Regions from separate parts of the Colwellia aquaemaris genome, predicted to be linked through region 1. Evidence: predicted binding sites of a transcription regulator. Region 1 holds the regulator's gene; each other region holds the start of a gene.

Region 1 (11,343 bases):
TGGCCAGCTTGTCTTGTGTATCGCGTTGTGGATCAACAGAAACTAGTAATACTTGCGTATCTGCTGTCACCTTCTTCAAGTCGTCATAAATAAAGTTCATCTCTTGCAAGGTAGTTGGGCAAACATCTGGGCAAGAGGTATAGCCAAAAAACACCCAACTCCAATTTCCCTGCAAGGATTGATTATTAAACCTTGCACCATTATGGTCAGTTAACTGAAATGGCTTAATGTCTCTTGGCTGCTGATAATGCAGAGCAAATTCAGCTGGCGCCTTTTGGTTTAATTGACCAAACAACAACACCCCAGCGACCAGTGCACCTAGAGCAATAATAATGGTAACAATTTTATTCATTATCCAGCCACCGGTAGTAAATAATGATCCAGTAATAAAATAATGAAAAGTGCCATTAAATGTACAATAGAAAACTTAAAGGTATCCATTGCAGTATTTTCGTCAGCATTAAACTTTAATTTCCATGCATAAGCAAAAAATACTAGGTTTAGAACTATGGCACCAATTAGGTATAACCAATTGCTCATGCCTACAAGGTAAGGCAACAAACCGACAACGAATAATAATACGGTATAAAGTAGAATTTGCGTTTTAGTAAAATTAACGCCATGGGTAACTGGCAGCATAGGAATATTTACTTTTGCATAATCATCTTTACGATGAATGGCTAATGCCCAGAAATGCGGTGGTGTCCAAGTGAAAATGAGCAGCACTAACAATAACGCATTTGGGTGTACTTCATTAGTCATGGCTGTCCAGCCCAATAAAGGTGGAATCGCACCAGCTAAGCCACCAATAGTGATATTTTGCGGCGTTGCCCGTTTTAAATACATGGTATAAACAAAGCTGTAACCTACTAATCCTGAAAACGTCAACCATGCGGTTAAAGGGTTAACAAAGCTAAACAATACAGCAAAGCCTGTTACTGCCAATGTTATTGCAAACAATGATGCATTACGGGCACTTAATCGCCCATTAGGCAAAGGACGGTTATGCGTTCGCCCCATTTCACTATCAATGCGTTCATCAACAATATGATTAATTGCCGCCGCCGCTGATGACAAAAAACCTATACCTATCATCGACGGCACTAACACTTGCCACGGAATAACACCAGGAACAGACAAGCACATACCCACCAGTGCCGTTAATACTAACAGTGCAACAACACGTGGTTTGGTAATCTCGTAATAATCGCGCCAAATTGGCGTACTAGGCGCTCTATGACTAGCTTCTAAAGTATTACTTTGACTCATATTTTGCCCCTAAATTTTACGTTTCAAACTATATGTCATGGTGATTAATGACATCATTAACATGGCAGCAACTACATTGTGACTCACTGCGACGCTTAACGGCAGCGAAAACCAAACATTACTAATGCCTAAACCAACTTGTACGCTAAGAATAAAGCCTAAACTCATTGCTGCATTTCTAAAAAATGGTGACTGTGCTTTACGATATACACTAAAGGCAAACCAAAATAAGTACAATGCTGTGACAATAGCGCCAATTCGATGCATGACATGAATTGTAACTCTTGAAGCATGGTCTAAATGACCGAACTCATAACTGTCTTTTTCCGGTGGAATTAAGTCAAACGAATGTTCAAAGGTGAGCTGTTCAGCCCAACCCGCTTGGCAAATTGGTAATTCTGTACAAGTTAATGCGGCATAGTTAGATGATGTCCAGCCTCCAAGGCCAATTTGCCCAACGAGGATGAATATTCCTAAAAAACCAAATTTGGCATATTTTTTTAAGGCGAAATCACCACCTGGAACACGATAATCACTTAAGCGCAAATACAACAAAAATAATAAGCATAAGGTTGTAAAACCACCTAACAAATGCCCCATGACCACTACCGGCATTAGTTTCATGGTAACGGTCCACATACCAAGTGCTGCTTGAAAAATAACAACAAGCAATATTAATATTGGCAAACCAAGTGGCCCACCTTGAGCTCGTCGCTTAAATGACATAAAGGCAATCAGTAATATTAACAAGCCCAACGCACCAGCAAAGTAACGGTGGATCATTTCATTCCACGCTTTTTCTGGCTCTACTGGTCGCTCGGGGAATGCCTGCTCTGCGGCAACTATTTGCTCTGTGGTTTCTGGCACGTCAATTAAACCATAGCAGCCCGGCCAATCAGGGCAACCAAGACCGGCATGGGTCAATCTGGTATAAGCACCTAAACTCACCACTAATATAGCGAGTAAAATGCTGACAAAAACAAGTTTTCTAATATCGGAAAAGCTTTGTGTTCTCATTAGCCAATCCTTGAGTATTTAAGTAATTTTTTAAAGTCAGCGAGAATTGCTTTACCAAAAGCAGGGAGTTGCTCAATATTCATTGGCGGTACATGACTTAGAACAACATTGCCGAGAGGGTCAACTATAAATACCTGAGATTGTGTAATTTCAGCTTTTGCGAGTGCCGGCATGGTTTGCATATGCCACTTATTAGTTTGAATTTTCTCAAGCTGCGCTTGTGTTAATTGCTGCTGTGTTAATGCTACCGGCTTAACACGTGGCATTTCTTTACCTAAAGCGATATAAGTATTATGCACACTGGCAAAGGTCTTCTCACATTGCGCATCACAAATTTTAGGTAAGGTGTATAGCATTAACCATTGATGATCAAACGCGTTAACGTCAAGGCCTAGTTTAGCGAGGGTTAATTCATTCTCAATTAGCTGACCTTTATTTGTTACACCATAATTAAACCATTGCTGGTTTAAGGCTAGTTTCGCCAATACTACGGGAATGATAAAAACAGCAAGTAAAATTAACATACTGCGGCGCGATTTTTTTAACTCGGAAGAACTCATACAACTCAGCCTTTTATTCTTATTATTCGGTTTCGGTACTTTTCTTATAAAATTATTAAACTACATAGTTAAATAGCTAGGACTGCTCTTTACCTGACATTTTCACTGCCGCCCATATCATCAAACTTAACCAAGCAATTGCTAAACTAAACCACTGAAATGCATATGCACGGTGTTTTTCTGGTGGCATAACAATCGGCTGCCAGTTCTTTTTATAACCAATACTTTCTTTTTTATCTAAGTAAACAACAAAGGGCAACAGTTTCTTTGCAATTAATGGTGAAAATTTATCTATTTCGATCTGTTGTACTCTCAGTGGCCAAATTGGATCCTCCAAGTTTTGTTCTTGCAACTGAATACCGACTTCTATTTCTCTAACATGACCTACTATTGTGTGTTGACCAGTAATTGCAGATAAATTCGGTAAAACATTGCGGTCAATAGAACCTGGTACCCAACCTAAATTAACCAGCACTGCATGTGTACTTGTTTCGATAACTTGATAAACCCGATAGCCCAATCGCCCATTATCTGGTTGGTTATCGAGTAAAAAGATAATGTCATTAACAAAGCTACCAGTGAATTTAATGGGTAAATCATTAATGCCATCTTGCAATTCATCAAGTGCAAGTACTTGTTGTAAAGACAAAGCTTGCTGTTGACTATGTTCAGCGATACGCTGCAAGCGCTGTTCTTTTTCAAGCGCTCTAGCACTTTGCCAAAATCCAAGCTTGATTAATAACGAAAATACCAGCATGGTAAATATAACCATCGGCCAATTAACGTGTTTTAATTTGTGCTGAAGTGATATCAAATTCATAGACTACCGCATGTTCACTAACTAAAAACAGACTATAAAAGAGAGAATGCTGTGTTAATTAAAATTATTGTTGTCGCCTTGTTAGCCTTTATGGTTTACAACCTTTTTAAGGCGCTGTTTATTATGAATAAAAACGACCCTAACAAACCACCTATGTCGAAGTTCATCGGTCGGCGTGTCATTTCATCTGTGGTTATTGTTTTACTGCTGCTATTAGGCATTCTTACTGGTGTAATAACACCTAACCCAAGGCCGTATTAATCAGGCTAAAGAACGTATTTGAATTACCAAATACGTTCTTTAAATACCCCAACCTACAACGATTCTCTGTTTAAATAATATAAACAAAGACAAATAGAAATACCCAAACAACATCAACAAAATGCCAGTACCAACTTGCGGCCTGGAACGCAAAATGGTTTTTCGGTGTAAAGTGTCCTTTTAATACTCTGATAAACATCACCAGTAGCATTATGGTACCTAACGTAACATGCATACCATGGAAACCAGTCAACATATAAAAAGTATTACCGTATATACCACTATCTAAATACAACTTCATTTCATCGGCATAGCCATGGGCATACTCTAGGCCTTGGCAATATAGGAACACCATACCTAACACCACCGTTGTACCCAGCCAAAACTTCAATTGCCCTCGTTTTTCTTGCTCTAGTGCAACATGTGCCAAATGAGCTGTTACCGAAGAAGTAAGTAATAAAATGGTATTGATTAAAGGTAAACCGTACCATCCCATCGCAGTAGTTTCAGTACCATCAGGCGTTTTAATTAACGGCCAAGTGGCAGTAAACTCTGGCCACAATATGGCTGCAGTCGCGGCATTATTGCCAGCACCGTCAAGCCATGGTACCGAAAACATGCGAGCATAAAGTAAAGCACCAAAGAAAGCGGCAAAAAACATTACTTCTGAAAAAATAAACCAGCTCATACCTTGGCGGAAAGAGTTATCCATTTGATGGCTATATTTACCAGACATCGACTCAGTAATAACATTGTTAAACCAGCCAAACATCATATAAATAACCATAGCAATACCAGCGAGTAGCACCCAGCCACCACCAACACTTTCAGGGTTATTTAAGTTTGCGACATAACTACCTGCACCTACAGCAATTAAAAATAATGCCACAGCGCCAACAATTGGCCATTTACTTTGCGCTGGTACGTAATAACTCTCGTATTCTTTTGTTGTCATTGTTGTTCCCCTTAATTAAGTGCAAAGCACTTAAGAATCAACTGCGCTTGTAATATCGTACAAGGTGTAAGATAACGTTATGGTAGAAACATCATCAGGTAAGTCTGAGTCAACATAAAATTGCAAGCCCATCTCTACATCTTCACTTGCTTTTAATGGCTGATTATTAAAACAAAAACATTCTATTTTTTGAAAATAAACAGCTGCTCTACCTGGTGATACTGAAGGTACAGCTTGACCAACAATATCACTTACCGATTCATTCTTAGCGTAAAACTTAACAACCTTGCGCTCTCCAGGGTGTACCTTCACCTCGTTAATCATTGGTTCAAATTTCCAAGGAATGCCCTTGGCCGTTCGAGTCAAAAATTGCACGGTGACCGTACGTTCAGTATCAATACTGGTAGCGTTGTAACTAGCTGCCACATTTGAAGTTTTCCCATTTAACCCTGTAATATCACAAAACACGTCATATAACGGCACCATCGCAAAACCAAACCCAAACATACCAAACACAATTAGCATCAGCTTTTTTACTGTTTTTTGCACCGATGCATCTTTAGCATTTGACTGCTTTTGATCTGGCTGCATTTTTTGCGATCCGCTGTTAGTCATATTCAATCCAATTAATCAATTTTCGGTGGTTTTTCAAAAGTGTGATATGGCGCAGGGCTTGGCACTGTCCACTCTAATCCTTCTGCACCATCCCATGGTTTCGCCGGAGCTTTTTCGCCACCTTTAATACACTTAATAACAAGTACCAAGAAAATTAATTGCGAAAGTCCAAAGGCAAAGCCACCAATACTGACCCATTTGTTAAAATCAGCGAACTGCAACGCATAATCAGGAATACGGCGTGGCATGCCAGCTAATCCTAAAAAGTGCATTGGGAAAAATAGTAAGTTTACTGAAACTAACGAACACCAAAAATGCCATTTACTTAACGTATCGTTGTACATGTAGCCAGTCCATTTTGGTAGCCAGTAATAAGCACCTGCAAAAATAGAAAACAAGGCACCTGTTACCAGTACATAATGGAAATGAGCAACAACGAAATATGTGTCATGGTATTGGAAATCAACCGGCGTCATTGCCAGCATCAAGCCAGAGAAGCCACCAATGGTAAACAGAATGACGAAGGCAATTGAAAACAGCATTGGTGTTTCAAAACTAATCGCGCCACGCCACATAGTGGCTGCCCAGTTGAATACCTTCACGCCTGTAGGTACTGCAATCAACATAGTACAATACATAAAAAACAGCTCACCAAACAATGGCATACCTGTAGTAAACATATGGTGCGCCCAAACGATAAACGACAAGAATGCAATTGACGCGGTTGCATATACCATAGAACTATAACCAAACAGCTTCTTACGAGAGAACGCAGGAATAGTTGTAGATACAATACCGAATGCTGGCAAAATCATGATATAGACTTCAGGGTGACCGAAGAACCAGAAAATATGCTGGAACATTACAGGGTCACCACCACCGGCAGCATCAAAGAAACTTGTGCCAAAATAGGTATCCGTTAATACCATAGTGACAGTTCCGGCGAGCACGGGCATAACCGCAATAAGTAAGTAGGCGGTAATAAAAAAGGTCCAAACAAACAATGGCATTTTCATATATGTCATGCCAGGAGCACGCATATTCATGATAGTTACCACAATGTTAATCGCGCCCATAATTGAGGAAATCCCCATGATATGAACGGCAAAAACAAAGAACGCCGTACTACCATTACTATAGGTTGTCGATAATGGCGCGTAGAAGGTCCAACCAAAGTTAGGAGCACCACTTTCCATAAAGAAAGACGCCAATAAAATACTAAAAGCAAATGGTAAAATCCAAAAACTCCAGTTGTTCAGTCTTGGCAGTGCCATATCTGGAGCACCTACCATCATAGGTAGCATCCAGTTAGCAAGGCCGGTAAAGGCTGGCATTATGGCGCCAAACACCATAATAAGGCCATGTACTGTGGTCATTTGGTTAAAGAAATCAGGCTCAACTATCTGTAACCCTGGTTGAAAAAGCTCAGCACGAATGACAAGTGCCATTGCTCCACCGGTTAAAAACATGATAAATGAGAACCATAAATACAATGAACCAATATCTTTATGGTTGGTGGTATATAACCAGCGCTTCAGGCCAGTCATTTTATGATCATGATGTTCATCGCCATGTGAATCATGCTCTGACTGATCATTAATTACATCTGTAGTCATTATAACGCCTCCCTACTTCGCGCTAGCAGCAACATCTGCTGGCTGGACTAAATCACCGGTATTATTTCCCCAAGCATTACGCTCATAGGTTACTACTGCGGCAATTTGCGTTTTCGTTAATTGGCCGCCAAAAGCTGCCATCGATGGATTTTTCTTGCTGCCGTTTACGACCATATCAATATGTGTAGCAACATCACCTTTGACAATGGCACTATCTTTTAGCCCTGGGAATACTGGAGCCATACCTTCACCATTGGCTTGATGACAAGCAACACAGGCGCTCATATAAACTTTTTCACCCATGCTCATCAATTCATCTTGGCTGTAAACTTTAGATAAATCTTCTTCTGGAATAACCTTCGCAACTTCTTCTTTTATTTCTGCAACGGCCTCTTTTACCGTATCAGTAGCACTTTCAATTGCACCACCCACGGCGGCTTTAACATCAGCTGCTTGCACAGCATCGCCGGTATTGTTACCCCAGGCATTACGTTCATAAGTTACAACAGCAGCAATTTCTTTTAAGCTCAATTGCTTGCCATAACCTTGCATACCAGTGCCCGCTTTACCGTTATAAACAATATCAATATGTTCACTTACTGGCCCTGTTGTTGCTATAGCACTGCCTTTAAGCGCTGGAAATGCAGGTGGTAAACCTTGACCGCTGACTTGGTGACAAGCGGCACAATAAGCAGTGTAGGTTGTTTCACCTAACTGCATTAATTCATCCATAGAAACTGAGGCATTTAAAGACGCAGCTTCAGCAGCTGCCGCGTTCGCTTTCAATTGTTTTTGCTCTTCAATCCAAAGTGCATAATCTGCTTCAGATTTAACTTCAACAACAATTGGCATAAAGCCGTGGTCTTTACCACATAGCTCCGCACATTGGCCACGATACGTGCCCGGATTGTCAACTTTGGTCCATGCTTCATTAATAAAGCCAGGGTTTGCATCTTGCTTAACAGCAAATGCCGGCACCCACCATGCATGAATAACATCATCTGAGGTGATCACAAACCGAACTTTTTTATTGGTTGGGATAACTAAAGGTCGGTCAACTTCGAGTAAGTAATTTTCACCTTTTTCAGCAGAGCTGCCGTCAAGGTTTTCGTATTGCTCTCTAGGAGTCGAAAGTACTGAATAAAACTCAATATCTTGATCAAAATATTTATAATGCCACTTCCACTGTGAACCAGTAATTTGCACGGTTAAATCGGCGTCATCATTATTTTCCATTTCGATGAGCGTGTACGTTGCAGGCACTGCCATGGCGATTAGAATAACGACAGGTATTGCCGTCCAGAGAATTTCAATTTTTGTGCTTTCATGGAAGGTTGCTGGTTTAACCCCTTTTGATTTACGGTGGAATACCATAGACCAAAACATGGCACCAAATACCACAACACCAATAGCCGTACAGATGTAGAGCACCAACATATGTAAATCATATACGTCTCTACTAACGTCCGTAACACCTTTGGTCAAATTCAGCGGCATATCTGCCCAAACTGAACTAGATAACAAGCCCCCTAGCAACAGCAAACCTAGGTTACGTCTTTTCACTCGACATCTCCTTCACCCTTTAAGGCAAAAACAGCAGTTAATCTTTAATTTATTGTGATAAACCAGTGATTTTGCTCATACATTTATTATTATTTAAGCGGTGCAATTTTGAACAACCATCAATTGCGCCCTATTGTTATATTTGTACGTTTTCTAGACTAGAATTACTTAAAACTTGATCTGGGTCAATTTAAAATTTAAAAAGCATAAATAATAAAACCTAATAAATACAATAGAGTAATAACCCTAAATCGGGATTTTCGTGCATTTTTAAAGGCTTCAGAGGTATGTTTAATTTTTATTCAGCATGTGATCATCATACCGAAAATTTAATAAAAGCTCCTCACCAAAATCGTATAAAAAACAATCTACATGAGCGTTTCAGGAGTAAGAATGATAATTATTCTTAAAAAACAAACCTTAAAGAAAGGAAACAAACTTAAAGAAGGGAAAGTGCAGGTTTAAAATGTAAGCACCTTTAGAAACCTGCACAATAATAAAACAAAAGTTAACCTTGATAGTAGGAAATAAAAATAGAATTTACATCCAGTCAGCAGCGCGAATAACACCAACCGCAATACCTTCAACATTAAAATGTTGCGAGGTTAAATCAACTTCTATTGGTGAAAAATCTTCATTTTCAGCATGCAAATAAACAAGGTTACCTTCGCGTTTAAAGCGTTTAACTGTTACGTCTTCTTCGACCCGTGCAACAATCACTTGACCATTTTTTACATCGGTAGTTTGATGTACCGCCAACAAATCGCCATCCAAAATACCAATGTCTTTCATACTTTCGCCATTTACGCGTAGTAAATAATCGGCTGCTGGGTGAAATAAACTACCATCAATTTTGTAATGCTCTTCAACATGTTCTTGCGCAAGAATTGGTTCACCAGCAGCAACTCGGCCAATCAAAGGTAAACCTTCTTCTTCAGCAAACTCTTCTGCTAAACGAATACCGCGCGAAGTGCCTGGCAACATTTCTATATAGCCCTTTTTAGCAAGTGCCTTTAAGTGCTCTTCTGCGGCATTAGCCGACTTAAAGCCAAAAAATTCAGCAATTTCCGCACGTGTTGGTGGCATGCCGGTTTCAGAAATTTTTTCTCGGATCAGATCAAATATCTGTTGTTGTCTGGGTGTTAAAGGGCGCATATTTTTTCCTTAAGCAACGATTAGGCAGCCTGTATTTTTAAACAGTATCACTGTCATTGTATACAGGCTGTAAATAAACGCAAGTTATGATTTATTGTAATGTAATTACACTTTAATCAACTTTCATTTTCACTTTAATAAAAAATGGTAATTGATAATCTCCATAGTTAACGTTTAAGAACAAGTAATCAGTATGTTCAAAATCAAAGATAAAGTTATCTACTTGCAACTTCAACTGAATGCCTTCATCAGTACGTATCACCTCAGCTACGTCGAAAGTATTGCTGGTATTAGTGGTATCAAGAGACATTGCATCTACAAGACCGTGATCATCAGTAAAGGTTAAGTTTACTTGGGTTTCAACGCCCTCATGCACAACAATCTCTGCCGAAGTATCTAAAGATAAAGATGTTCTAGCGATAGCTTCAGAGAGTATTGTTACATTAGCCGTTTTAAGGACTTCAGAATTGTCGACTAATTTAGCACGGTAAATGATGCTCAGTGTTTGCTGGCCACTTACTCCTGGAGCGATAACTTCAAAGTGCTGCTTCGAATCACTAACTTTAACACCTTGAACACCCGAGGTACCCCAATACCACTCTTTAATCTGTTCATAATCTTCGGTTATCACATTAAAGTTAATGGCTTGCCCTTTCACTGCAACAAGTCGTGAAATGGTGTAATTCATTTCACTCAATGTTATATCATTTTTAATTTTTAATTCAGCGCTGACAGTTTTGCTAAGCTGCCCCATCGTGACTGTAAGTGACAATTGCCCACTCATATCAGATTCGACTCTAGGTGCCGAGATGCTTAAAGTTTTATTATTTGGTGTAAGTAAGTGCAATTCTTGATCAGACGTCCATTGCCACTGATATGAATCAATACTATGTGAACTTTCAATAGTAGGAGTAATCGATATAGTGCTATCTTCGGTTATTTCCATATTATTCGGTAGCGACACTTCCAAATTTTGTGAACTTTCAGCTGAAACATATACCTGACATTTGCTGGTAAATTGAATATTATTCTCAGTAATAGCGACAACACTAATTGGAAACTTAGTTAACTCAGTAACTATTGGCGCCGTAAACGTAGCAGACATCGTTGTAATATTATTCGTTGTAATAATTTCGGTCATAGCATCTGAAACCATTAAGGATGTTAAATCCCATTCTATAGAGTCTAACGCTACATTACTCGTTAAGCGCGCATTGAGCACAGTAGTATCACCCGATAACGTGTCAAACTGTTCTAACAGCTCAATATATACAAACGCTTCCTCATTATCATCCGCAGGTGTAATTGTCAGCTCTAGCGTTTTCTCACTACGATTATTATCACTATCCGTTGCGGATAAACTTAATAACACAACTCTTGTACTGGCAACGTCAGGTACAGTAATGGTTGGAGATAGCACACTTTTATCTGAAAAAGCTATTTCAATATCATCAGAATCCCACTCAAGAACAATATTATCTCCTTGTGGGTCTTGAACATTTGCAACAATAA
Region 2 (11,343 bases), on a different contig from region 1:
GAATATGCATTCCATCGCTTTGAATTGGTCCCACTTGTAACGGGCCGTTCATAGTAATTAATGTGTCTTCTTAAAATCTGAAACCAATTATCAACACCATTTAGCGATACAGAGTTTAGTAGTGAAGCAATTTTTTCCGGCTCATAACATTTAATGTCTGTTAACGGCAGAAACCCAGCGAACCTAGATAACATATTTGGACTCACAATCCATTCAGATTTACTGCCTTTAAGCGTAACTCGGTTACTTAACTGCTGGCTCCAAAGTAGATTAAGGCGTTCTTCTTTAGACAAACTAGGAAAATCTTGTTGTAACTCTAAGTCTCTCTTTTTTATCAGCTCAGCAGTGGACTTATCTAATAACTGATTATTACCTGAACGCTCCGTAAAGACTTGAAAAGCTCTCATAGTTCCATCAGCAAGCCAGTCCTGAAAAACACCGGAAATCGCAGTTTTGAACCCAGAGTCGTTATCAGCATACAAGTTAATATGCCAAGCTGTGCGAAGCATTTCTTTTACAACAGCAAAATGTGTCAACATACTATACGTTTGATTTACCAAGAGTCCTTGCGTTGGCATTTGCATTGCAACATCTGCATTTGTTTGACGAGCCATTTCCTCTACTTCAGCTTCATTTAAAACATACTGTGCATACCTACGATAATAACTTTCTTTGTCATTATCTTTTTTCTCTTTATATTCTTTTTTAATGTAATCAGAGTCGCTGGTAAAATCGAAATTTAATGTTGAAGCAAACACATACCCTGAATGGTTATCAACTGTAGAGGTTACAACTAGGGGCGTTGGACGAGGTATATCATGGTCTCCCCAATTTGTTGTATGGTGCAATCGATCTGTACTTAGATTTAAAGTTTTAGTCGCTACAGCGTGATCAATAAGTTGTGAATGATAAGCATCGAAAGCCAAAGCTTGTTCATAGAAAAAATCAATTTTTCCATATATTACTTTGGCTGACATATCTAACTTTTCTTCCTCACGATTGATTATCCCTTTGTTCATGAGGTTAAGAAAGAGAGGTAAGTTTCTATCCCTCATATAGTGACGCTGCTGGGGGTCAAGCTTAACTGAAAACCTTGTATTACATGACTCACACTTAATTCTTTGAGATCCCAAGCGCTGTTCTTCAAGTTCTCGAACTGTCGGCTTTCGGCCTTTAGCAACTGACTTGCTCACTTGCTTTTTGATAACTTCTGTTGGCCTAGTTTTTCCTGATAACGTATATAGTTCAGGGTTACTGAAAATACCTTTACCAACATTTGTACATCGTGGCTTTAATACTGCCGTTCCTTTTCTTACTTCGTATGACTCTGGTATATAGTAATGCCGCTGACCATAAGGAGTGCCGCTATCACCAGTATTTTGGCAAGATGGCTCCTCATATCTATTAATTGCAGCCAATCGCTCTAATTCTTTACCAAAGCTTTGATTATTGATAATTGCAGAGCTTTGACCACATAGCTTACAAGTCAACAGGTACTCATTTTTATTCGTGGTCAGCTTATATCCATTTCTAAGTCCCTTTTTAGGCTTTCCATTTTGATATTTTTCTGGGTTTAAGGCTACAACACCAAAGTTTGCACACTCACTGTTCTTACAAAAATTTTGTTGGATAAATACTCCATCCGATTTACTTTTATATGCCCTAGGAATAGTTAATAGCTTGGGGTCTCGGTGAGGTTTTGATTGAGGAGTTCGTTCTAAAGGGACGATTGTTTCATCTATCAACTTGAAAAATAGCTCTGCACATAAACTAGCGTCTATGAGGGCACCGTGAATTGTACGATGGCTTATATCAATACCGTATCTTTTACATGCATTATCTTGGCTAATATTTTTTTCTGAATTGAATTTGAGTTTGGTTAACTCCATCGCACAAGTAATTTCTGAACATATGTCATTAATTGAAGACGGGTAGTTAATTCGATTTAGTTCACTATTTATAAACTGGATATCAAAAGAAGCATTATAAATAACAAGATGAGCACCTTTTATGAAATTTATGAAGTCTTCTGACACCTCTTTAAAGGTCGGTTTTCCAACTAATTCTTCACCAGAGATTTTGTGAACTTTAAAAGCGCCTTTTGTAGATTTTTTGCCTTCAGGATTAATTTGCGTATGAAACACATGTCCTGTTTGTTTGCCATCTCTATATTCTATGCAGGCTAGGTCGATAATCCTATGACCACCTTTATGCGGATTTAATCCTGTTGTCTCTGTGTCTAAGAAGACATATCTCGTCATAATTCCCCCCATTATTGAGGAATTATAGGTAATCTGACTGATTTTTATAATATGCTTATGAAATTTAAGCACTAATTGTAGGGAAATTACTTGTAATTAAGATGATTTGGTAGGTTTAGGTACTATAAGTAGTTGTTTTATATAGAGTGAGATTACAAAAAGGCCACTGTTGAATACAGTGACCTCCAAGTTCATTCAGTAGCCCGTCAATATTGATGCCTTTTTTATGTTTAATTTTAACCGCTATTCAGCTAAATCGGCATTGTGATAAACGTTTTGTACGTCGTCACAGTCTTCCAGCATATTGATGAATTTCTCAAAGTTTGCCAAATCTTCTTCACCAGATACTTGCGTATATGTTTGTGGTACCCAAGTGATTTCTTCCACTTCTAGTACGTACTCAGGCATAGAGTTGGCAAATTCAGTTTTAATTTTGAAAAACTCAGTATGAGGTGCATGAACCGTAATAATCCCATCTTCTAAATCAACATCTGTAACGTCGATATCAGCCATCATTAAAGTTTCTAGTACAGTTTCTTCGTCATCACCCTTAAAAGCGAAAACAGCTTGATGATCAAACATATGTGAAACCGTACCCGATGAGCCAATTTTTGAATGTGTTTTCGTAAAACACTGGCGCACATCTTTAATTGTACGGTTACCGTTATCGGTTAAACAATCAATAATGACCATACAGTTGCCTGGGCCAAAGCCTTCATAGCGTGCTTCTACGTAGTCTTCACCACCTGTACCTTTGGCTTTTTCAATCGCTTTTTCAATTACATGGGTAGGTACTTGATCTTTCTTCGCTTTTTCAATCAAGCGACGTAAAGATAAGTTAGTATCAGGATCTGGGCTACCATTTTTTGCCACCACGTAAATTTCTTTACCATATTTCGAATAAACTTTAGTTTTTTGGCCCGCTGTTTTAGCCATTGATAATTTACGGTTTTGATATGCTCTGCCCATCTGAATACGTCTCGTTGTTCATGATTAAAATTTCGATGGCTTGATTCTAACGGGTCGAGTCTGCTATTTCTAGTATTTGCCATGACTAAGGTTTTAAAAATATAGAAAGCATGTGATTATTTGATCTAAATTATGACTAAATTGACGGTTATGAAAGAACTGAATGTTATTATTGCCGCTGATATTTTTGGCAAAAGCCAAGAATTAGAGGTGTTATGTGAAAAAATAAAAGTACTGGATGGTGACTCAAGCCGCGTAAAGTTTCATGTTGTTGGACCTTATCAACCGCAGCCTGTTAGCTTTGAATCTGAGCAGCAGGCCTATACATACTTTATGGAACATATTGGTATTAAGCACTATAGTAATAAATTGTTGACCTTGTTAAACGATATTCACGGTCCTAAACTATTAATGGGGTTTAGCGTGGGAGGGAGTGCAATTTGGCAAGCAATGCCCAATTTAATTCACCATGATATTTGTCACGTTATTTGTTTTTATAGTAGTCAAATTCGACATACGAGCGAGCAAGTAGTCACGGTGGCTACGGATTTAATTTTTCCAAAATCTGAGCCATCTTTTTCTGTTGATGACTTAATTGCTAAATTGCAAAATAAGGGCAATGTTAGCATTGAAAAATGCTTATATCAGCATGGCTTTTTAAACAAGCTATCTCCAAATTATAATGCGTGCGGTAGCGATGAATACGTGCAACGAATGAAAGATATTATCAAGCTTGCAAAGGACGCGGTATTGTCCTAGTTACCGAGGCGATAATTAAGATAATTCATTGTTTGCTTGTTTTGTTTTTATTAAACTATGGTGCAATTTTTGAGGCATCTACCCTAAGTTTGATAAATATTAATGTTTTCATAGTTTTTTGTCGGTAAGCTGCTTATTAAACAGGTAACTTACTCTAATTTTATGTACAATAAACTCGTTGTTACATTGTGGTTTGTTTTTCGGGTTTTGGCAGTTATAACAATTATTTCTTGCCGACTATTGTATTCTTAGGTCGCTTTTTTCAATATACAGGGAGTTATTGTTGCGTCGTTTTAGGCTTTTCATTTTTTTAGTTATTTCTTGTCTACATAGTGGCAGTGCTCTCGCTGCAGGCTCGGACGATATTGCTATTTTTTATCCGAATGTTGCAGAGCCTTATAAGACGATTTACCAAGAAATTTTGTCAGGTGTTGAAAGTGCAAAATTAAATGATGAGCAAGTTCGTCAACTTGTTGTTTTCACTTTGGAAAAAGATTTTGATAGTGAGCGAATTAAGCAGCAGCTAAAAAACAAGAAGATTAAAAAAGTTATTGTTTTAGGCCGCTCAGGGCTTAAATTAGCTAGGTTACTGTCAGATGAATTTATCGTCATTTCTGGCGCTTTGCCTATAACGCCCAAAACCATTCCTGGTGTTAGCCTTATTGCTGATCCTCACTACTTATTTAAATATTTAGCGCAAGTTGCAACTAAAGTGACGACAATTCATGTCGCTTATAGCGAGCCTAATAGCTGGCTTATTGAATTAGCAGAAATTGCTGCCAAAAATCAAGGTTATATATTGGACGCTGAAAAAGTTTCTTCGACTAAGCAAGCACTTGCGTATTATCAAATGCTGTTTGAAAAAGCATTAACGCATAAAGACGCAATTTGGCTGCCGCTTGATCGAGTGACATCTCAAGATAAAGTAACTTTACCTTTCATACTGGAAAAAGCTTGGGCACACGACATAGTGGTATTTTCTAGCAAGCCTTCGCATGCAAAGCGTGGCGCGTTATTTTCTATTTATCCTGATAATTTCGGTCTTGGCGGACAGTTATATGAGATGATTAAAAGTGCCGACGGTAAATCAAGTGCTAGGTCATTTTCTACGCTAATATCCATGCTGCTAGCGGTTAATTTACGGACTGCGGCTCATTTAGGGTTTAAATACTCTCAAGAGCAACAAGAAAATTTTCAGTTAACGTTTCCTGAGTAATAATTGATGAAATTTTTTCGCCGCATGCTTAATTCTAATACCAGTTTTAAACAACAGCTATTATTATTATTTTTTGCCAGTGTTGCCGGGTTAACTATGGTGACATCTGCCATAACGGCTTGGCAAACCAGTATTGAACTGAGGGAATCAACGTTAAAAGCAGGCTTACAAATTTCGGAAAATTTGGCTGACAGGGCCGTTTTAGCTTTGCTAACTGCCAGTGAAGAAAATGCCCGAGACGCCGTAGAAAATGCTCTTGGTTTTGAGTCTGTCGATAGTATTTCTGTATTTAAAGAAGACGGTACTATTTTGATACACAACTCAAAAGTTCAACAAAATGTGCCGCAACTAAATTTGACACCAGAGCTAACGTCATTGCAACTCTATCAAGAATCTGAATCAAGCTGGACATTTTTTGCTCCCGTAACTTATCTTGAGGAAGTTGATGATGCTGTAATAATAGAACCCGAACCGATGGAAAATGAAGCGTTAACCGTTGGTTATGTGCTAGTAGAATACAATAAAAAGGCGCTTCACACTATTCAACGCAATATTATTGTTAATAACTTGCTCATTGCTTTTGTTTTTGTATTACTACTTTCATTACTCATTTTGTGGATTGTGAACCGTTTAACAACTCCTTTGTTAAGGTTGTCGCAAACCATGGCACAAGCTAGGGATTCCGGGCATTATACTAATGCTAGTGTTTTTGGGCCGATAGAAGTTAGGCAAATGGCGAGTGTGTACAACGAAATGATGACAAAGTTAGGTGAGCAAAATTTAGCATTGGAAAAAAACCGTGATAATTTAGAAACTGAAGTTTCATTTCGTACTCAAGAGTTAGTTGTAGCGCGTGATGCTGCCTTAACTGCCAGCCGCCTAAAGTCAGAATTTTTAGCCAATATAAGTCACGAGCTGCGCACACCACTGCAAGCTATTATTGGCTACACCGATTTAGTTCGAGAGGATTTAGAGCTTGAATGCATGGATGCTCAAGCTGAAGACTTAAGTAAAAGCATTCGAAGTGCGCATGCTTTATTGGAATTGATAAACAATATTTTAGATTTGGCGAAAATTGAGTCTGGCAAAATGGATTTAAATTTAAAATCTGTTGATGTCAAACATTTAGTCGATGAGGCTATTGAAACTATTCAACCTATGGCAGATGCCAATGAAAATAAATTGCAAATTCGAAACCGTGTTACTCAAGCTACTATTAATTTAGATAGACAAAAAGTCATGCAAATCATGCTGAATCTCTTGAGTAATGCTTGTAAATTTACAGCAAAAGGGCTCATAACATTTAGTATTTATAATGATGATAGTAACCTTTATTTATGCATTGCTGACTCCGGTGTAGGAATTCCAAAAGACAAATTGCAGTTTATTTTTGATAAGTTTACTCAAATTGACGGTAGCCAAACACGTAAGTTTGAAGGTACCGGGTTGGGAATGGCGATAACTCAAAAGTTTTGCCAACTTATGCAGGGGGAGATGACAATTGACAGTGAGTTAAATGTTGGTACGACCGTTAAGGTGATAATTCCAATTACCCTGTAGCGGCTAATATTAGCTCGATATTTTTATTGAAAAAAACTAATGATTCACTACACTTAACAAAAATTATTTCAATTTTTTCGCAGTTAATAATAAACAAAGGTGGTTTACATGCAATTTGCCCGAAAGGTTCTCAATTCTTTAATTGTGTTAGCTTTGTCGAGCACCACCTATCAAACTTTCGCTTTTAATTATGAATATGATGAACTTGAAGAGTCATTAGCCGACTTTTACGGTGACGAAGAATTTATTTCATTAGCCACAGGTAGTAAAAAACTCATCAAAACAGCGCCTTCTGTTGCAACCGTTATTACTGCTGAAGATATTAGCAACATGGGGGCAAGAAACCTTTCCGAAGTTCTTGATACAGTACCAGGTTTGCACGTATCAAAAAGTGGTCAAAATATGGCGCCTGAGTTTTGGTTTCGAGGTATTTCAACCACATTTACTCCCCAAACTTTATTTATGGTAAATGGTACTTCAACAAAAAGTGTGGTTCGAGGTGACAATCATACCGTGTGGGGGGAATATCCAATCCATGCTATTGAACGTATTGAAGTCATTCGCGGCCCAGGCTCTGCCTTGTATGGCGCCGATGCTTTTTCTGGCGTTATTAACATAATTACTAAAAAGTTTGATAAAAACCGCAAAAATGAATTCGGCGCGAAAAGTGGTAGCTTTGATACCATGAACGCTTGGTTTAATGGTCAAGTAGAAATAGCCGATTGGAAAATTGCCGCTAATTTTGAGTTTTTAAGCAGCGACGGTTATCGTGGAAAAATAACCGCTGACGCACAAAGTGCGATTGATCAATTTACTGAAGAAGCAATCTCTCAAGCCCCTGGATATCTAAGTGTTGGATTTGATGCTCTAGATATTTGGCTAACGGCAGAAAATGAATTATTTAACATTGATTTAGGTTTTCAAGAACGAGGGGATGTTGGCTCTGGTCAGGGGCCCACGGAAGTCTTAGATTCCAATGGAAAGTTTGGTGGTTATAAGAAAATTGTTAACTTTATTGTCAAAGAATTTTCAATAGGTAAAGGGCTCTTTTTGGGGGGGAATTTAAGTTACTATGGTTCGAATCAAAAAATTGAGAATGATCTAATTCTCTTTCCAAAAGGTGCGTTTAATGGCGCTTTTCCGGATGGCTTAATTGGCAATCCCGGTTGGGAAGAGGAAACCACTCATGTTGAACTTAATGCTAAATATGTTGGCTTTGATAATACAGAACTTAGCGTGGGAACAGGTTATGAGCGGCAAAATCTATATCAAGTTACAGAGAGCAAGAATTTTTTTGCTGACTTTAGCCCTAGACCAAACGGCGTTGTAGATGTTTCTGATACAGATGAAGTGTTTATGCCGGAAGCGGATAGAGAAAGTTACTTCGTGTATATGCAAGGAGTAATGCAATTAGCACCCGATTGGGAATTAACTGCGGGGGCGCGCTTTGATGATTACACCGATATTGGCTCGACAACGAATCCAAGGTTTGCTCTAGTTTGGTCTACAAGCTTGAATTTAACGACTAAGTTTCTTTATGGGCGAGCATTTCGCGCACCATCGTTTGCCGAGCTATTAACCTTAAACAATCCTGTTGCGTTAGGAAACGCTGATTTATCGCCAGAGATTATTGATACCGTCGAGTTGGCATTTAACTACCGTTATTCACCTGAATTATCATTTGATTTCAATATTTATAAATATGAAATAGAAGACTTAATCACTTTTGTGCAAAATGGCAATACAGGTACGGCAACCGCGCAAAACCAAGGGCAAAGAACTGGACAAGGTTTTGAGGCAAGCACTGTGTATCATTACAGTGAGGATTTAACATTACACGGTAATATTGCATACGTGAAAGCCGAGGATGATATTGTGAATAGCAATGTTGGTGAACACCCTAGTTTGCAAGCGTACGTTCGCAGTGAATGGAATGTTACGGAGCGCTTTCAAATAACGAGTCAACTCAGTTATATTGCAAATCGGTCACGCGTACCTGGCGACCTGCGCGCAGAGTTGGATGACTATTTATTGTTTAATGTTATGGGTAAATATCAATTTCCAGTTAATGGTGTGGCATTAGCGCTTACTATTACCAATTTATTTAATGAAGATATTCGAGAACCTAGCTCGGCTAATGTAACTGCCGGTCAAATAAACATACCTTATGATTTACCCCAAGCTGAGCGTAGTGCTTACTTATCGATTAGCAAATCATTCTAGTATAAATTAAAAACTTCGAATAATTAAAAATATAGCTTCAAGACAAATAATATAAAGTGACTTGAAGCTATGATTTATGATTGCGCTTAAATTCGTTTATCTTGGATAACTAAATTTACGCTCAAGTTTATTCCCACTTCCTTTTTTTAACACCATGATATGAAATTCTATTGCAGCGAATGGGCAAGAAACTTCCTTCAGGGTTTTCTTTAGCCTCAATAAAGCAAGGAGGCATGCCAGCAATAAATGCAGGAGTCATTAAGAGATGGAATTCTTCAGATGTAAAACCTAAATCAGCACAAAGTGCGCAGTAAACGGCAGCAACATTCATGCTTAACCCTTTTGATTTTTCCATATATTTAGCAAGCTTTAGTGCTATCATTAAATGCTTACCTTCAGCAAGCCCTAGTTCTTGAGCAAAATTTAATACATGAGGAATACGCTCATCCGAGCTAGCTAAAGGTCTACCATAACCATAAATAACCTTATGCTCTTTGAGCTCATGTTCAACAAAGCTAGTAAAGGGGATTTTCTGCTCTAAAGCCTTTTTAGCTCGTTGAAAAAAATCGATACCAACTTTAAATGGCCTACCACCATAGATTTTTGCCTCGCATACTGTCATGCCAATACTCAAGGCAAGTGAAGCGGTACTTCTAGATGAGGCTGCTAACGCCGTGATATGGTTGGGCCAAATAGCTTTGTCGGGATAGCTGGTGCTTACCCAAATAAAGTTTAATAACTTTAATTCATTTTCAGTAAATTCTCGGCCAGTAATACCAAAAGCAAAAAGTTCTAGCCACTGGCTATCTTTAAGTTGGTGATGTAGGTCTTTGCCTCGATAGACAACCCGCTCTCCTAAAAAGCCTTTGCCCATTCGGGTGACTATAGTGTCTTCGTGTTTTAACTTGTTATTAATGCTCATAAATCAACTCCCTCAATTGTTGGCGTGCCTAAAGGACCCGGATCGTCCGTTAAAGTAGTGTTTTGGCCAAAAAATGGAAACTTCTTCCAACCTAAGCTTTCTTGCTCTAAAGCGTGAATCGCTGCTCCAGGTAAACGTAAAATGAGGTACAGCATTTCAGCTTTTTTGGCTGATAAACCTAGATCAAAGATGGCACTTGCAATTACTCCAGTCATAGCCAGTGGGTAATTAAACATTGCTTCAAATTCGGTCCTATTTTTCTGTAACCAATGTATGGCACCATTGGGGTGAAGTTCCGCGAGATAGTTTAGCGACTGCACTATGGTGGTAGGGCAGGTGTTGCCATTGGGATCAAAACCAGGGGCATGTTCATATTCAGGCCAGATATCGATGCGCTTATCTGCTTGATTTGGAGCGCTTAGAAAAGCTTTCCAAGCGTTCAGATCTAAGCCTAATTTGTGCCACTGATCAACGAGTGTAAAAACCTCTCTTGCACCGCCATATTGGCCCGCACCGACTCCTAATGCGGCAATAAGTGACGCCGCTGCTGTTGACCCTCCGACACCAGCGTTCATGGCAGCACGAATACTTTCATCACGCATGCCTGGGTTAGCAATAGTGATGGCAATTTTTTCTAATAACCTTGCTTGAGAACTGGTTGGGCGCTCGCCAGTAAAGAGTAAAAACCAGTATTCACTTAGGCTTGCTCTGGGTAAAACTTCGTTATAGATATTATAGCCATAGCAATAGCTATTTTTTGCTGCGAATGGGTTGTTTTGCTCAGGTTCTTCAAACCAAATACTGGATTGATAATTAGGCTTATTGACTTTGTTTGCTGAAGACATGGCTTATCCTCCTGGAGTTGCTGATTGATTTGCTAAACCTTTTACACGTTGCCCCATTGGTGGGATTTCACTTGCATCAATGTGTAAATCGATCATGGTAGGGGCCTGTTTATTGCCAAGGCGCTGCCAATTAATATTCATAAGCTCATCAATGGTTTTTATTTGAATTCCTTCAATTCCCATAGCTTCTGCCATTTTTGCGTAATTAATGGTTGGTAAGGCAAAACCGACTTGTTCCGCGCCTCCTAGCTTTTGGCCATGTTTGACCATGCCAAGTGCACTGTCATTGAATATTACGTAAATTACGGGTAGTTGATGCTGTAAAGCAACGGTAATTTCTTGTCCTGCCATTAAGTAACTACCGTCACCTGTAATGCACACACTCGGTTTACGGCTACCAATACAGTTACCAACCGCTGCACCTATTGCCCAGCCCATTGAGCCAAACCCCATTGCAATATGGTAATGACCTAATGTATTACTACTTTGATGGTAGTGAGTGAACCAAGCCCAAACATTACCGGCATCAAAATGTAAGCGGTAGTCTTGTGGAATATGCTTAGTGAACTCAGCAACAATCCGTTGAGG
Region 3 (11,343 bases), on a different contig from region 1:
CAATAAAACGTTTAATAGGTAAACCAAGCGCTTTAGCGAAAAGTCCGGCCGTTAAGTTACCAAAGTTGCCGCTTGGTATTGAAAACACAATATCGTTCAGTGCATTACGACCTTTTTGACGATAGAGCTGAGCAACTGCTTCAAAGTAGTAGCAAATTTGCGCAAGTAATCGGCTAATATTAATGGAGTTAGCAGAGTTTAAACCGATAGTTTCTTTCAGCTCTTGATCATCAAATGACTGTTTAACTAGCGCCTGACAATCATCAAACGTGCCTTCTACCGCAACAGTTTTAATATTGCCGCCAAGCGTAGTAAACATTTTCTCTTGTAATAAACTAATTTTTCCTTTCGGATATAAAATTACCACATCAATATTTTCAATTTTATGAAAAGCATGGGCAACAGCAGCGCCAGTATCTCCAGAAGTTGCCGTTAAAATGGTAATTTTTTTACCTTGGCTAAAGGCTCGTAAACATTTAGCCATAAAGCGAGCACCAAAATCCTTAAAGGCTAATGTTGGCCCATGAAACAATTCCAGTATCGCGCGATCTTCACTGATCGGTTGAATTTGCGCTGGAAAGTTAAAAGCGTCAGTAACAATTTCTGTTAATTGTTGCTCTGAAAGATCGTCGCTAACAAACGGGTAAAGTACTTTTACACTGCGTTCAACCAGTGGCAGTGCAAGCAGTTCTTCAATATTGTCAAAACTTGGGATACTTTCTGGGAAAAATAATCCTTGATTACGGCCTAAACCCTGCTTTACGGCGCCAGCAAAACTGGCTTGTTCATCGTTTTCTTTTAAATTATAAAATTTCACACTTAAATTCCTATAAAATGCTACTTTCTGATTTTTAGTCAGAAATAACCATGCTGTTAGTTCAGGCTAACAGCACCTTGATTGTCTGGTTGGCAAACATGAACAAAACCTTCACTTTCACCACTGGCTAAGGTTTGTAAATAATTTTCGCTTAACCATTGAGCAAACTGCTCCGCTTTACTTTTATCATCAGTAACACAAAAAAGTGTTGGCCCTGAGCCAGAAATTCCAGCGGCTAAGCAACCTTGCTCTTTTAGGTAAGCGATCGCATCAACGTAACCTGGTAAAATTGATTGTCGATAAGGCTCAGCAACCACATCGGTTAAAACTGAATAGGCTTGTTTTTTATCTTGGCGATGACAGGCATCAACAAAGGTTGCTAGGTTTTGTCCAAAACTAATAAGATCAGCACGAGAATAGTCAGTTGGTAAAATATCACGAGCCGCTTTCGTAGAGACTTCAATACCAGGATAGGCCATTACGTAATAACAATCATCAAATGACGGAAGCTTGTGGGCAATAACTTCTCGATCTTGCACCATTAACTGCATGCCCCCCAAAAAGCACGGCGCGACGTTGTCGTAATGCAAACTACCACTAATTTGTGCTTCCATTTGCCCCATCATTTTTAGCAAGGGTTTGTCCGCAAAGCTAAACTCATGGTACTTTTCATAAAAAGCATTGAGCCCAGCTAAGGCAGCGACGACAGAGCAGGCACTTGAACCTAATCCACTACCAACTGGCATGCGTTTTTCTAACGTTAATTTTACTTTTGCAATATCTTGCTTATGTTCTAACAGTTGCTGGTTAAATAATAACAAACACTGCCACACAATATTGTCTTTAACGTCACCTGGTAATTTCTTAGCAAAATTCCCAACCACTTCTAATTCATCATCACCATTACTATGAGTAACAGTCACAATATCGCCTAACAATGTACCATCAACTGGCTTTACTGCTAGCCCTAAAACATCAAAGCCAACATTGACATTGCCAATTGATGCTGGTGCAAATACCGAAACACTCATCAGTGTTGTTGCTCCCATGCTAAAGTTCTTAATAAGTCGCCAAATACACCAGCGGCAGTTACCGCAGCACCAGCACCGTAACCACGCAACACAAAAGGTAATGGTTGGTAATATCGGCTATGTATCGCTAGGGCATTTTCACCATCTTTAATACTAAATAGAGGATGGTCTTGCCCGACAGCTTCTATCGTGACCTGGCATTGACCATTAATAATCTTGCCGATATAGCGCAATACTTTTCCTTCGGCGTTAGCTGCACTAATACGTTCACTAAAACCTTGGTCTAATTGTGTTAAATTTGTCATAAAGTCGGCAATATCACCACTAGCGTCAAAATCATCTGACAGTACTGAATCGACCTTAATGTCACTTAACTCTAACTCCATACCCGCTTCTCGAGCCATAATTAAAAGCTTACGCGCAACGTCCATACCACTTAAATCATCACGCGGATCTGGCTCTGTAAAACCTTGCTCTTTTGCTAAGGCCGTCGCTTGCGATAATGTCATGCCTTCATCTAACTTGCCAAAAATATAAGATAAAGAACCTGATAAAACTCCTTCAAATCGTTGTAATTCATCACCCGCTTTTAGTAAATTTTGTAAGGTATCAATAACCGGTAAGCCAGCGCCAACGGTAGTTTCATATAAAAAGCGGCGATTAGTTTTTTGCGCAGCTACGCGTAATGCTTGGTAATATTGCCAAGAGTCAGTATTGGCCTTTTTATTTGGTGTTACCACATTAAAACCGGCTTCTAAATATTCAACATAATTTAACGCCAGCTTTTCATTTGAAGTACAGTCAACTAATACTGGGTTGATCAAGTGGTTTTCACGAACAAAGTCTTTAATATTATCAACAGTAACTTCTACTGCTTGCTGCTCAAAACTAGGTTGCCAATCACTGGCATCTATGCCGTTGGCATTAAAAATCATACCTTTACTATTAGCGAGTCCATAAACTTTTAAAGCAATATTCTCAGCTTTCAATTTTGCTTGTTGTCTTGCTATTTGTGCCAATAACTCACTGCCCACAACACCACAACCCACCAGAAATACGTCAATGCTTTGCTTATGAGAAAAAAAGTTCTGATGGCTGATCTTCATCGCATCAGTACATTTACGGCTTTCTATAACCACTGATATACTGCGCTCGGATGAGTCTTGTGCGATAGCCACCACATTAACACGTGCTTGAGCAAGTGAGGCAAAGAACTTAGCGGCAACACCTTGTTGGTGATGCATGCCATCCCCTACTAATGAAACAATAGATAAATCATTAGTTAAGCTTAGTGGCTCTAACAAACCATTCAGTAATTCAAGCTCAAATTCACTTTGTAAACTTTGCTGAGCTCGATGGGCGTCAACTGAGTAAATACAAAAACTAATACAGTATTCGCTCGACGATTGGCTGATTAATACTAAAGAAATATTTTCACGGCTCATGGTTGCGAATACTCGACTCGCCATACCTACCATGCCTTTCATTCCTGGGCCTGAAACATTAACCATAGTTAAATCATCAAGATTTGAAATCGCTTTCACTTGTTTTTTCTGATCATCTTCATTCGCAATTAACGTACCTGGCGCGTCAGGGTTACCCGTATTTTTAATTAAACAAGGAATATGGTGCTGTGCAATTGGGCCAATAGTTTTTGGATGTAAAACGCTAGCACCAAAATAAGAAAGCTCCATAGCCTCTTGATAAGAAAGATAATCTAATAATTTTGCCTCTTTAATTAACCTTGGGTCGGCATTATATACACCATCAACATCGGTCCATATTTCACAATATTCTGCGGCACTACAAACAGCCAGCACAGCAGCAGAATAATCAGAGCCATTTCGCCCCAATGTTGTCACGTCTCCTTTGCTATCAACACCAATAAAGCCAGGCATTAGCGCAATATCTTTAAGCTCTGCATAACTTTGCTGATATTTTTCTTTGCACAATACCAAGTCAGCAACAGCATTAAGGGCAACATCATTAGTGTGCAAGAATTTTTCCGGCTCAAGCACCGTGACTTCAATATCATCAACAGTCAGAACTGATTGCAATAAAGCAACGCTTAAGCGCTCACCAATACTAATAATACGAGCACGAACATGCTCAGGACAAAAAGATAATAAATTTGCACCGTGCAAATAACGACTTAATTGATGCTCCCAATTCGCTAGCGTTTGTTCACTATGCTGATGGCAAAACTTTGGCAACCGAGCTGATAAATCGTTAATTATATTTTCAATTGCGTGTTTAAAATGCTGTAAATCACTTTTTAGTTTATCTTCATCAGAAATATTTTCCGCCATAGCAACTAAGTGATTAGTTACCCCTTGTGGTGCCGAAACAACAACAGCTAATTTTGACGTTTGACTTTTATTTTTGATGATATCGGCGACGTCAATAAAACGCTGCGCTGATGCTAGTGAACTACCACCAAACTTTAATACACGCATTTTTACTCCTTATAAAACGAAAAAAGCCCGTAACCTTATTAGGTCACGGGCTTGAGAAAATAGTAAATTTTACACGTCAGCCGATGACCACCACCCCAATGAGGGTGATAGTGGTGGTAATAATAATTTGGCGAAGTGATATATTCATACTTATAAAGTGCCTGAACTAGAAATTAGAGTCAATATCTTTTTGTGAATAAAATAAACTAATATATGTATAAAAGTTAGGAGTAATGAATATTATTTAATTTTATTCAAATTTCAACAGTTTCTTTGGCCAAACAAACTCGATTGCGTCCAGAAGCCTTTGCCTCATAAAGCGCCAAGTCAGCATTACTAATAAGATCTTCATATCGGCTATCTTGTTCATCAATTACCGCGACACCGATACTAGCGGTAACACTAATTCTTCGGTCTTGGTAATTGATGGCATTTGTTGCTATAGCTTGGCGAATACGCTCTGCAACCTCTTCTGCACCTTGTAAATCTGTATTAGGCAATATAACCGCAAATTCTTCGCCGCCATATCGGCCAAAAAGATCGCCCATTCGCAATAACTTATCAACGGCTTTCGCTGTTTCAATTAAAACCATATCACCACCTTGGTGGCCAAAAGTATCATTAAGCAATTTAAAATGATCAAGGTCTAACATGACTAAAGCGAGATCGTGTTGATATCGACGAGCACGAGAAAACTCTTTGGCAAGACATTCTTCCCAGTGCTTACGATTGAAAGTTTGGGTTAAGCCATCAATTCGGTTAGACAACGCAAGCTCTTCTAAAGCTTTGTTTAACTGCGTTTGATAATGACAAACGTCAGTAACGTCTTCAATTAAAATACAAACACGTTCTACATCACCTTCAATTTCTACTGGCAGAAAAGTACAATTTTGCGCCATATAATGGCTATCAGTTGTTATAGGACGAGAATGCGACAATTCAAATAAATGATGTCGTTGTTCCCAACCACAAAATGACTGAGTTTTTAGTTGCACTACGCTAGCAACCTTACGTTCAAACCATTTCCGTGGTAATTCTGGAAAAACAGTAAAAATACTTTTTCCGACAACATCATCATCATCTTTATTAGCATGCACTTGTAGAAAACGATTCCACATTACAATGTTGTAATCGACATCTAGAATTAAAATACCTGTATTTAGTCGATTCGAGATGTTAATACACAGTTCATCTAACATGGCTAGAAATCTTCCAATATTCGGTCGATGACCGCTTTGATATTGTTTATGGCTTCTTCAGGAATTAGCAATACCATATCGCAATTAAAAGAGTAGTCAGTTACTTGATAACTAATACGTACTTTTAAAGCAAGATCCCAGTTAAAAGACTGCTGGTTTAAGTGCTCAGACACTGTGCCATGATTTACAGACAGTAATCGCGGCGCGCTGTAAGACATTTGATTTTCAATTTGGCTAGCAAAAACATTTAGAAATGTCGTTGTTAGGATAGAACTTAAATCAATAATTTGTTCATCAAAACTCAATTCATCAGCTTCATAGCCAAGTAAATCAGCCAATCGGTGAGAATCTTGCGGTTGATACATTAATAATGCTTCACCACGTATGCCTTCATATCCAAAAAAACCTTGGCTAACAACAGCCGTCGCTTTTAAGTCTTGATTGAGAGTTTCAAATAAATGCTCAGACTTTACTTGTTCAATACTGGGTACTTTTAAATAAACAAAAGTATCTAAATAACGAGCAAGCTGATCACTCGCTTGTCCCATTGCAACATTAATAAGCTCTTGCAAACAATCTTGCTGATCTTCTGATAGGTCAAACGCACTCATAAGAACCCGTGCAACTGCAAGTTTTCATTTAAAGTATCAAGCTGAACTGGTTTACGTAAAAATGCTTTCGCGCCTAAATCAAGCACTCGCGACTGCATTTCAGGTTGTATATCAGCCGAAATAACGAACACAGGTAGCTCAATGTTTTCATCTTGCATGGCTTGTAAAACACCAAGGCCATCAATGACAGGCATAGTTAAATCAAGAAATAGCACGTCAATATCTTGATTGCGTAAAATGGACAATGCTTCTTCTCCATTTTTAGCAAGTTGTGCGTTAACTGATAAATTTTCTGGGAGGCTTCTTAAAACTTGCTTTCTAGCTAAGTTAGAGTCATCACAAATAAGAACATTAGTACTCATTTGATGCTAATCCTTTATTATTTTTTTTATTAACGCCTAATTTACCTCAATTTAACGCTACTGTTAATTACTAATATCAAAAAATTTGACGTTTTTTTCGACTTTTTCACTCAATAGCTAGTATGAGTGTCACATTTTATATCTTAATTTTTATCGCTTGCGCTACTTTTTACGACATGTTTGCGGTTATTTACAGTGAAAACGTCAAATTTATCAAGGATGAAGTCAATAGTTATTTATTGCACATTAGACCAATAAAAACACAAGTCATCTATATGCTAACTAAAAAATTAAAAAATGCGATAGACATGATTGCAGATAATAAATATATTGCCATTGCTTTCCAACTGTATTTGCCTAATTTCATTCTAAAACTCCCCTCATTAACATCAATTTAAAATTCCAATCGAGTTTTATATTCGATCTTTATTTTAAATTATTGATCGACAGCTCGTTGTTTATTGAACAAGCAGATTTCATACCAAGAAATTTTCAAGCTCGTTTTAGAGGGATGATATAGGCCACTATATAGCCATTAAAGCTTATATTGTCTGGGCGTTTGTGATTAATCCCAAATCAATGCGTGTTGATTTTCTCTCAGCCATTTTTTAGCCTGTCGAAAGTTTGGTTCATATTTTTCAACCAACTGCCAAAATTTTGTCGAATGATTCATATACTTAAGATGACATAACTCATGCACAATAACATAGTCAACAACCCAAAGCGGCAGCATTTTTAGCAAAGAATTAAAGCTTAATTCTCCACGGCTATTACAACTTCCCCAGCGTGACTTATACTTTCGCACTTTGTTTGAGCTAGGATACAGCGAGGTTTTAATCGATAAGGTAGCGAGCCTACTTCGTAAATATTCAGTGACTTCAGCGTTAAACCACTTTTCAATTAGGCACTTGGCCTTTGCAGTAATAAGATCCGAAGTTAAGGGGTAATGCTGATATTTTTCCGGAATATACACATAAATCAGCTTATCTACAGTGTTATGAATGACCTGTTGTTTACCAAAACAAATTAATACTTTATGTGGTAAACCGTCAATATTAATTGATTTGCTGCCATCAAAATAACTAGCGTGTGCTTGCAATGAGTTATTTATATCCTGCCTTTGCTGGCTAACTTTTTCTCTGATCCATAAGGATTTGCCACGAACCAAATCATCAATATAAGAGGTTTTTACAAATTCAGGTGCTCGAATAATGACTTCAGCATTTTTCACTTGCAGCGCTATCGTTTTACGTCTGGCACTACGAATTAATTGATATTTCAAACAATATTACCAAGATATAACTGATACTTTTTATTGAGCAACTGCATCAAGGCCTAGAAAGTGAACTTCTCACTATGCCGCAGTTTTACTTTGAGCTGGTGCTTTTTTTGCTGTCGCTTTTGCAGCTGTAGCCTTTGGCTTAGACTCTACCTTTGCTTCAACTTCAGCGGTGGTATCAGAACTTGCTTCTGATGTTTTTGCATCTTTATCTTTAGTCGCCGCTTTATTAGTTTGCGCTTTAACTTTTTTCGCTTGTAATGCAATTAGCACATTTTCACGATTTTGCGCTAAATACACACTCAGTTCTTCGCGAATATCTTCAGACAGTTCAACTGGAGCTTGTTCAAACATTTCAGATAAGTTATCTGCCATATCAAGCATTTTATCGTATTCATCTGCGGCTTTCTTATCCATAAATGTTTCTACCTCCACACCTTGTCTTATGACGACAAATCGACTTTCAACTGCCATTGTTATCCCTTATCTCACTATATTAATACTCTAACATCATCATACCGCACAAAAATCATACGGCAAAATAATCTGGATGAAACGTTTATGAAATCTCATCAAAAAACACTGTTCATATACACAGTATCATACCTTTATTTAATAAAAATACCAGAAAAGAATAAAACCTTGCTTGATGCTGCACAATTTTCATGTCAATTATCGTGCGATATATTGCCTAGCAACGAAAAAAACTATCTCGGAATGTCACTAGATGTAAAAATTAATGTCATAAAAGCAAAATAAAAGCCACAGAATAAAAACAAAAAACCAATAAAAACAAAAGATTGAAATTAGTATTAAATTTAGTTTTATCAATTAATTTTTTACATTCACTCACCTCCCTATTACAACTTTTTTGCCAATTTAAGTCACTATTACTATGAACAACGACAAGCAATAATGTTAATTACGGAGAGCACTATGAATAAAGTTAAATCACTAACAACAGCGGCAATTGTTACAACATTAGCCACATTAAGCTTTAGCAGCCATGCTATGGACAAATATGTTGAATCGGCACTGATTGATGTTTGTAAATCTACATTAACTAACAGTGTCATGAAGTATCATAAAACAGCAAAATCTTATAATTTAAAAGATAAAACAGTAGCCTTGAAGGTGATGTGTAATGGTGATGATATAATTGATTTTGCGCAAAAATATGGTGCCAATAAAACCGCAGCTCGATTAGAGCGCAGTATTAGTGGTAATGTTGATATTATTGATGTCGCAAAAGTTGAAAAAATTAATGTCAACTTTGAGCTATAAAGGATAGCAATGCTATGGATAATCAACATCACAGGTACTCTAGCTGGTAAATAGAGTACCTGGTTGATTGTAATCTACTTGTTTAATTAAAGAACTAAACTAATTCTCGCACTCTAAAATTACGCCCCTTTATTTTCCCGTGCTTAAGCTTATTTAGTGCTTTTCGAGCCACCATTTTTTCAACCGCAATATATGCCCAGTTAGGGCCCATTTGAATTTTACCTAATTGGTCAAAGGCAATGCCATTCTCTCCAGTTAGCGCACCTACAATATCTCCGGGTCGAACTTTTTGCTTTTTTCCACCATCAATTTGAATTGTGGTCATTTTAGGTAAAAAAACTGAGCTTTGTAATACCTTACTATCAGGTAACTCCTCACCTTCAATCGTTCTCTCTAAGTAATCTTCAAGCAAACCAACCTTATAGCGTTCTTTGTCATTAAATAATGAGAACGCATAACCTGTGCTACCAGCACGCCCCGTTCGCCCGACACGGTGAATATGCACTTCGCTATCATGCGCAATATGGTAATTAAATACTGCATCAAGTGCTTCAATATCTAAACCCCGCGCAGCAACGTCAGTTGCAACTAAAATAGAGGCACTTTTATTTGCAAAGCGGACTAACGTTTGGTCTCGATCTCGTTGTTCTAAATCACCATGTAAGGCCACCACACCAAAGCCATCATCAGCTAATTTATTGGCAACACTTTGTGTTTCTTTTTTGGTATTGCAAAAAATCACACTTGACTCAGGTTTGTGCTTCAACAGTAATAATCGAATTGCGGTTAAACGTTGTTCATCATTTTCTACATGGTAAAAATGCTGAGAAATACTATTACTTTGATGGGTGGATTCAACCTTAACCACTTCCGGCGCTTGCAAATACTTATTGGCAATTTTTTGAATTTGTTGTGGGAAAGTCGCACTAAACAATAAGGTTTGTCTTTGTTCTGGTATTTGGCTAATAATATTATCTAATGCAGATTGAAAGCCCATTTCCAGCATACGATCAGCTTCATCAAGTACTAAAGTATCAACATTTTCCAATGACAAAGTACCACGCCCTAGATGATCTTCAATTCGCCCTGGCGTGCCAACAACAATATGGGCACCGTGCTCAAGAGATCCCACTTGCGGACCAAACGGCATCCCGCCGCACAAAGTAAGCACCTTAATGTTGTGAATTGCACGCGCCAACTTTCTAATTTCCTTAGCAACTTGATCTGCTAATTCACGTGTCGGACACAGCACTAAGGTTTGTATTCTAAACTTTTTTACTTGTAGTTTATTTAGCAAGCCTAAGCCAAAAGCAGCTGTTTTCCCGGAGCCAGTTTTACCTTGCGCAATAATATCACGGCCATTTAATATCGATGGTAAACTTTGCGCTTGGATCTCAGTCATATCATGATATCCAAGTGTACCTAAGTTATCTAAAATTGCTTTTTGTAATGGTAATGAAGAAAAGTTGCTGTCACTCAAGGGGAAGATCCTAGATCTAAAAAAGTTAATTGCACGTATTTTACACCTTTTAGCAAATGCAAAGACAGCTTTAAGTGAGAAAAGCTTAAATTGCTATATGCGTGGTATAATTTCGTAAGTAAGTTAACTATGTTTAATGAACTTAAAGGCCAATAAAAATCCTAGCAAATTCATACAAGAGTATAGAGTTTTGCCAACATAGAAACTATGAATTCAGCAATTTAACTAACATTAACGCTAAGGTATTCGGCGATTCCAAAGGCAACATATGGCCAGTATCTATTACTCTTTCAATTCTAATATGCTTTGCATCAGCAACTTGTTTTTTTAACAAAGCAAGATCAACCAAAGAGTCAGCATCACCAATTAAAAAAGTGATCGCTAAAGATAACTGAGATAACGCTTTTAATAGCGAAGGTCGAGTCATAGACACTTGCAACTGATGAAGTAAAACGTCTCCACCTAATTCAAGATCCATTGCAATAATTTCAGCTCGAATGGCTTCAAAGCCATTACTTGAAAACTCTTTAATATTCGGATGAAGTAAATCTTCAATTCGTTTATTTGGAATTCCTGAGTAGCCACGTTTTTCAATCCAGGATATCGTACGTTTACGTTGTTTTATTTCACAAGTAGGTAAATTCTCCGGTGCATTAGCAACAACAACTAAATGCTTAAGCAAGTGAGGATTCGCCAGTGCAATTGCGCTGGCAATATAGCCACCAAGAGAGAAGCCAACAAGTATCGCATCAGGCAACGTTATTTGTGCAGCCATAGCGCGTACAACATCATTCATATCCCCTGATGTTGGTATAGGCAAATGA

What was found. The regulator LexA, encoded in region 1, represses DNA repair genes until DNA is damaged. The targets are predictions, from matches to a motif close to TACTGTATNNNNATACAGTA.
Region 2: AC27HL_RS07855 (exonuclease domain-containing protein) is a predicted target of LexA. The motif match lies at 2,443-2,462, and genes of this name have one in related genera.
Region 3: AC27HL_RS07575 (YebG family protein) is a predicted target of LexA. The motif match lies at 8,336-8,355, and genes of this name have one in related genera.

Annotation. Positions count from the first base shown of each region.
Region 1 is NZ_BAAJLV010000009.1:90,488-101,830, forward strand. Features, by position in the region: gene AC27HL_RS18060 (SCO family protein) at 1-352, opposite strand, end outside; gene cyoE (heme o synthase) at 352-1,269, opposite strand; gene AC27HL_RS18070 (COX15/CtaA family protein) at 1,279-2,262, opposite strand; gene AC27HL_RS18075 (hypothetical protein) at 2,286-2,846, opposite strand; gene AC27HL_RS18080 (SURF1 family protein) at 2,923-3,666, opposite strand; gene AC27HL_RS18085 (DUF2909 domain-containing protein) at 3,718-3,927, shown strand; gene AC27HL_RS18090 (cytochrome c oxidase subunit 3) at 3,998-4,882, opposite strand; gene AC27HL_RS18095 (cytochrome c oxidase assembly protein) at 4,913-5,497, opposite strand; gene ctaD (cytochrome c oxidase subunit I) at 5,509-7,113, opposite strand; gene coxB (cytochrome c oxidase subunit II) at 7,126-8,676, opposite strand; gene lexA (transcriptional repressor LexA) at 9,217-9,831, opposite strand; gene AC27HL_RS18115 (Ig-like domain-containing protein) at 9,944-11,343, opposite strand, start outside.
Region 2 is NZ_BAAJLV010000002.1:341,262-352,604, forward strand. Features, by position in the region: gene AC27HL_RS07855 (exonuclease domain-containing protein) at 1-2,261, opposite strand, end outside; gene AC27HL_RS07860 (YebC/PmpR family DNA-binding transcriptional regulator) at 2,505-3,230, opposite strand; gene AC27HL_RS07865 (hypothetical protein) at 3,363-3,989, shown strand; gene AC27HL_RS07870 (hypothetical protein) at 4,273-5,205, shown strand; gene AC27HL_RS07875 (sensor histidine kinase) at 5,212-6,765, shown strand; gene AC27HL_RS07880 (TonB-dependent receptor plug domain-containing protein) at 6,874-8,988, shown strand; gene AC27HL_RS07885 (citrate/2-methylcitrate synthase) at 9,116-9,910, opposite strand; gene AC27HL_RS07890 (citrate synthase family protein) at 9,907-10,755, opposite strand; gene AC27HL_RS07895 (thiamine pyrophosphate-binding protein) at 10,759-11,343, opposite strand, start outside.
Region 3 is NZ_BAAJLV010000002.1:274,616-285,958, reverse strand. Features, by position in the region: gene thrC (threonine synthase) at 1-817, opposite strand, end outside; gene thrB (homoserine kinase) at 874-1,866, opposite strand; gene thrA (bifunctional aspartate kinase/homoserine dehydrogenase I) at 1,848-4,304, opposite strand; gene AC27HL_RS07595 (GGDEF domain-containing protein) at 4,559-5,503, opposite strand; gene AC27HL_RS07590 (chemotaxis protein) at 5,506-6,114, opposite strand; gene AC27HL_RS07585 (response regulator) at 6,111-6,476, opposite strand; gene AC27HL_RS07580 (M48 family metallopeptidase) at 7,042-7,758, opposite strand; gene AC27HL_RS07575 (YebG family protein) at 7,831-8,229, opposite strand; gene AC27HL_RS07570 (DUF3718 domain-containing protein) at 8,692-9,039, shown strand; gene dbpA (ATP-dependent RNA helicase DbpA) at 9,134-10,519, opposite strand; gene AC27HL_RS07560 (alpha/beta fold hydrolase) at 10,725-11,343, opposite strand, start outside.